2 regions of the Staphylococcus sp. SA22 genome follow, and region 1 is predicted to be linked to the other one. Evidence: a T-box and tRNA genes for the amino acid it is inferred to sense, from the RefSeq annotation. Region 1 holds a T-box; the other holds one or more tRNA genes.

Region 1 (3,292 bases):
TTTGTAGTTGTTTTTAAGTACTAATTTTATAATTTTTTATATCTAATGATGAGTCTGGGATATTGATTCATGTCCCGATCCCTTATAATCATCATCCCCCCTACCCTACTGCATCGATATTACTCATACTACATCAACGAAATCAGTTATTTATCGCTTAATTTCCTATAATATTTTTGCTCAATTTTGTTACGCTTTAGATTGTTTTAGTTCATCATAATTATCCCGTATTGTTGCTATAATGAAATGCGTTCACCCCATTGAACCACAAACTTAATTTATTGTTGTTATGTGTATTGGCTCACTATTATACTTTTACAGCACAAAAAAAGTGGCGACAGCTTCGTCACCACTTTTTAAAATATTATTTAAAGTATCTTGCCCTTGCTTTAAGTATACGTAGATATATACTTTTTAAAGCTTGTAGCTAAAGCCTTTATTTAACTGGTTTTGAAATTTGTGTTTTACCACCCATAAATGGTACTAATGCTTCTGGAATTGTTACTGTTCCATCTTCATTTTGGTAATTTTCAACAATAGCAGCAAATGTACGTCCAACTGCTAAACCACTACCATTTAATGTATGTGCTAATTCTGGTTTAGCTGCTTTGTCACGCTTGAAGCGGATGTTAGCACGACGCGCTTGGAAATCCGTACAGTTTGAGCATGAACTAATTTCTTTATAATCATTGTAGCTTGGTAACCAAACTTCTAAATCATATGTTTTGCTTGCACTAAATCCAATATCACCTGTACATAAAATAACACGACGGTATGGTAAACCTAACTCTTCTAGAATTGCTTCTGCGTTTGTTGTCATTTCTTCTAAAGCATTCCATGAATCTTCAGGTTGTTCAAAACGTACCATTTCCACTTTATCGAATTGATGTAAACGAATTAATCCTCTTGTATCTCTACCTGCTGATCCTGCTTCACTACGGAAACATGCAGATTGACCAGTGAATTTTTCAGGAAGTACACCTGGTTGAATAATTTCATTACGATAGAAATTCGTTAATGGTACTTCAGCAGTTGGAATTGTATATAATCCTTCTTTTTCTACTTTAAATAAATCTTCTTCAAATTTAGGTAATTGACCTGTACCATACATTGTATCTGCGTTCACAAGCTGTGGTACCATCATTTCTGTATAACCATGTTGTGTTGTATGTTTTGTAATCATATAGTTCATTAAAGCACGCTCTAATTGCGCACCTTCATTTGTTAAATATACAAAACGCGCACCTGAAACTTTTGCTGCACGATCAAAATCAGCCATTTTCAATTCTTCTACAATATCCCAATGTGCTTTTGGTTCAAATGAAAACTCACGTGGTGTACCCCACTTTTTAACTTCAACGTTATCTTCATCAGATTCACCTTGAGGTACATCATCACTTATTAAATTTGGAATACGACAAAGGATACCTGTCATTTTATTATCAATTTCATTTAATTGACTATCTTTTTCTTTAATATCGTCACCTAATGTGCGCATTTCAGCAATCACATCATCAGCATTTTCTTTATTACGTTTTTTTAATGCGATTTCTTCGCTTACTTTATTACGACGTGCTTTCATTTCTTCTGTTGCACTAATTAATTTACGTCGTTGCTCATCCAATTCTAAAATTTCATCTACAACTTTTGGATCATCTCCGCGTAATTCAATTTTGCTCTTAACTGTGTCAGGCTCATTTCTGAATAATCTAATGTCTAACATTAACCTTCATCCTTTCCCAAATAATTATCATTTATTATGGAATGACATACGTCTTTATTTTTTAGAAAATAAAAAAAGACCACATCCCTACAAGGGACGTGGTCTACGCGTTGCCACCCTATTTAACAATTTAAGTTATAAAGATACGCTAAACCTAAATTGCACTTCACTAAAATAACGGTTATCACCGATTGTTCTTTTAAATAAGTAGGTAGATTCATATATATGTTGATTCTTGTTCACACTAACCACAAGCTCTCTGATATCGAACACTATATATTACTTGTCCTACGAACAATGTCTTATTAAGTTATTTTTAATATAGCAAACTATATTTGCTTTTTCAAGTAACGATTTCAAACATCACTCATGTCGATTTAGTGACATGCAGTCGTTTGATAAATTGATTGCTTTAAATACTGTGCAACCGCTTCAATATCTTTATGAAATTGACGGTCATGTGTAATGGATGGCACGATACTTCGAAACTCATCATACTTGCGACGTGTTTTTGGTGATAATCCTTCAACACCTTTCAACTCTGCTGCTTGTAATGCAATAACACATTCGATTGCCAACACACGTCTTGTATTTTCAATAATTTGATAACCATGTCTAGCAGCTGTAGTTCCCATAGATACGTGATCTTCTTGGTTCGCAGATGAAGTGATAGAATCAACACTCGCTGGATGCGCTAAAGTTTTATTTTCAGAAACGAGACTTGCAGCAGCATATTGCATAATCATCGCGCCACTTTGCAATCCTGGCTCTGGACTAAGAAATGCTGGTAAATCACCATTTAATTGAGGATTTACTAGTCGCTCTAGACGACGTTCCGATACGTTTGCTAATTCACTTACACCTAATTTAAGATGATCTAATGCAAAAGCAATAGGTTGTCCATGGAAGTTACCACCTGAAATAACAAACGTTTCATTTGCTTCCTCAAATATAAGTGGATTATCATTAGCCGCATTCATTTCAAATTCTAATTGCTGTTTAACATAATTGAATACTTGAAAACTCGCGCCATGGATTTGTGGTATACAACGCAACGTATATGCATCTTGTACACGTATTTCTGCTTGTCGCGTCGTTAATGTTGATCCTTCTAACCAATCACGCATACGCGCTGCCACATTAATCTGTTCTTGAAAATTACGAACAGCGTGCACATCATGTCGATATGCATCTATAATGCCATTAAGAGACTGATGCGTTAATGCAGCAATCCATTCAGATTGGTAACCTAAATCTTCTGCTTCTATATAACTAATGACACCTTGAGCTGTCATAGCTTGCGTACCATTAATCAATGCTAAACCTTCTTTAGCCTGAAGGTTCAAAGGTTGTCTATTTAATTCTCTTAATACATCGTCACTATCCTTTTCTTCTCCTCTGTACAATACTTTCCCTTCACCAATTAATGCTAATGCTAAGTGTGATAATGGTGCTAAATCTCCTGATGCACCGAGAGAGCCTTGTTGTGGGATTATCGGTATAATACGTTCATTTATAAAAAATTGTAATTGTCTCACTAATTCTAAAGTGGCACCTGAATGACCTTTT
Region 2 (3,292 bases), on a different contig from region 1:
AAATAACTTTCCTGACTTTACAGGGCGTGTATGTCCTGCACCATGTGAAAGTGCTTGTGTGATGAAGATTAATAGAGAATCGATTGCGATTAAAGGTATTGAACGCACAATCATTGATGAAGCTTTTGAAAATGGTTGGGTAGCGCCGAAAGTTCCGAGTCGCCGTAGAGATGAAAAAGTGGCAATCGTTGGGAGCGGTCCAGCAGGATTAACTGCTGCTGAAGAACTTAATCTACTAGGATATCAAGTAACTATTTATGAACGTGCTAGAGAATCAGGCGGTTTATTAATGTATGGTATTCCGAATATGAAACTTGATAAAGATGTGGTTCGACGTCGTATTAAGTTAATGGAAGAAGCGGGCATTACTTTCATTAATGGTGTTGAAGTAGGCGTTGATATTGATAAAGCAACGTTAGAATCTGAGTATGATGCCATTATATTATGTACTGGTGCACAAAAAGGTAGAGATTTACCTTTAGAAGGACGCATGGGTGATGGTATACATTTCGCTATGGATTATTTAACTGAACAAACGCAACTGTTAAATGGAGAAATTGATGATATAACAATAACTGCAAAAGATAAGAATGTCATTATCATTGGTGCTGGTGATACAGGGGCAGACTGTGTAGCGACAGCATTAAGAGAAAATTGTAAATCGATTGTTCAATTTAATAAATATACGAAATTGCCAGAAGCAATTACGTTTACAGAAAATGCATCATGGCCTTTAGCAATGCCGGTGTTTAAAATGGACTATGCGCACCAAGAGTACGAAGCTAAGTTTGGTAAGGAACCACGTGCATATGGTGTTCAAACAATGCGTTACGATGTTGACGATAAAGGACACATACGTGGTTTGTATACTCAAATTTTAGAGCAAGGCGAAAATGGTATGGTCATGAAAGAAGGACCTGAAAGATTTTGGCCTGCTGACCTTGTATTATTATCAATCGGCTTCGAAGGTACAGAACCAACAGTACCGAATGCTTTTAACATTAAAACGGATAGAAATCGAATCGTGGCGGATGATACAAACTATCAAACTAATAATGAAAAGGTATTTGCTGCTGGAGATGCTAGACGTGGTCAAAGTTTAGTTGTATGGGCGATTAAAGAAGGTAGAGGCGTAGCGAAAGCAGTAGATCAGTATTTAGCGAGTAAAGTTTGTGTATAATCTTTGTATGGAAATGGTGGTTACGTTGACGTTGTGTCATGCTGAATCGAGTTTGAAATAATCTAGTATCTATCAACGTCACATGCCATCTTTGTAACCTAAAAACAAAGGTTTGTAAGACAACAAATAGATTAATTATAAGTAGTGATTTTTTAAGTGCGTTTTATAAGTCAACTGTAGTGGAAGACAATGATTTGTGGTAATCATGTAATGCTAAAAAACAATATTGACTTTTACAGAACGTTCATATATGATAAATATTGTGTTTAGGAGGAATACCCAAGTCCGGCTGAAGGGATCGGTCTTGAAAACCGACAGGGGCTTAACGGCTCGCGGGGGTTCGAATCCCTCTTCCTCCGCCATCAATATTTATATTAAATACTATATATAAAAAAGGTAAGTACTCAAAGTTTGAGTGTTTACCTTTTTTATATGCCTTTGAATGACTCGTATTTTTGATAATAGAAATGATAAGGCATTGAGATTGGAAGGGCATTTGGCTTGTGCAATATACATAGCTAAATGTCTTTTTTGTTTTGTGAAATATGATGGATGGCTTGTGTGGGCAAGTTTGCTATTTGTAGATATGCATTTTTCAATTTAGGAGTTGGCCATGCATTTACACTTTATAATGGCGAGAGCGTGGTGAGGTATTGTTAATAACACAATTGTAGCGAGGGGTTATTGCTACATATGTCGTTATGGCTCATTGATTTTCTGAAATGGCTACCTCAGATAATTGTGACAAAATAAAAATATTTTGTTGAAAGCCTTTACATAACTTGTCTAGACAAGTTATACTCGTTTTAAGACATTAAGGGAGTGAAATATATGGCTGTAAAAAGAGAAGATGTAAAAGCCATCGTAACCGCTATTGGGGGAAAAGAAAATCTTGAAGCTGCAACGCATTGTGTAACACGATTACGTTTAGTGCTGAAGGATGAAAGTAAAGTTGATAAAGACGCATTAAGTAATAACGCGTTGGTCAAGGGGCAGTTCAAAGCAGACCATCAATATCAAATTGTCATTGGTCCAGGAACAGTCGATGAAGTGTATAAGCAGTTTATTGATGAAACAGGTGCTCAAGAAGCTTCGAAAGATGAAGCGAAACAAGCAGCTGCGCAAAAAGGGAATCCAGTACAACGTTTGATCAAATTATTGGGGGATATTTTTATACCAATATTACCTGCGATTGTGACAGCTGGTTTGTTAATGGGAATCAATAATTTACTTACAATGAAAGGTTTATTTGGTCCAAAAACACTTATTGAGATGTATCCACAAATTGCTGATATTTCAAACATCATTAATGTGATTGCGAGTACGGCATTTATTTTCTTACCAGCATTAATTGGTTGGAGTAGTATGCGTGTATTTGGTGGTAGTCCGATTCTAGGTTTAGTCTTAGGTTTGATTTTAATGCACCCGCAATTAGTATCTCAGTATGATTTGGCAAAAGGGAATATTCCGACGTGGAACTTATTTGGCTTAGAGATTAAGCAGTTGAATTACCAAGGTCAAGTGTTGCCAGTTTTAATTGCAGCTTATGTTCTAGCTAAAATTGAAAAAGGATTAAATAAAGTCGTTCACGATTCGATAAAAATGTTGGTCGTTGGACCCGTAGCGCTTTTAGTTACTGGATTTTTAGCATTTATTATCATTGGACCAGTTGCATTATTGATTGGTACAGGTATTACATCTGGTGTTACATTTATATTCCAACATGCAGGATGGCTTGGCGGAGCAATATATGGATTGTTATATGCACCACTTGTAATTACAGGACTACACCATATGTTTTTAGCAGTAGATTTCCAATTGATGGGTAGCAGCTTAGGTGGTACGTATTTATGGCCAATTGTTGCGATTTCCAATATTTGTCAGGGGTCTGCAGCATTTGGCGCATGGTTTGTCTATAAACGTCGTAAAATGGTTAAAGAAGAAGGCTTGGCATTAACATCTGGTATTTCTGGTATGTTAGGTGTTACTGAACCAGCTATGTTTGGTGTGAACTTACCTCTGAAATATCCATTTATCGCTGCGATATCAACGTCTTGTGTATTGGGGGCAATCGTTGGTATGAATAACGTACTTGGAAAAGTTGGTGTTGGT

What was found. The T-box of region 1 lies ahead of serS (serine--tRNA ligase). A T-box ahead of a tRNA ligase gene usually reads a tRNA of that ligase, here a tRNA-Ser.
Region 2: it has a tRNA-Ser gene. The T-box ahead of serS (serine--tRNA ligase) is inferred to sense a tRNA for this amino acid. The anticodon was not compared.

The regions. Positions count from the first base shown of each region.
Region 1 covers NZ_JBSZQY010000011.1:7,947-11,238, reverse strand. The annotation lists gene serS (serine--tRNA ligase) at 437-1,723, opposite strand; T-box leader at 1,813-2,028, opposite strand; gene hutH (histidine ammonia-lyase) at 2,101-3,292, opposite strand, start outside.
Region 2 covers NZ_JBSZQY010000015.1:7,474-10,765, reverse strand. The annotation lists gene ACXQH5_RS11435 (glutamate synthase subunit beta) at 1-1,180, shown strand, start outside; tRNA gene ACXQH5_RS11430 (tRNA-Ser) at 1,450-1,542, shown strand; gene treP (PTS system trehalose-specific EIIBC component) at 2,012-3,292, shown strand, end outside.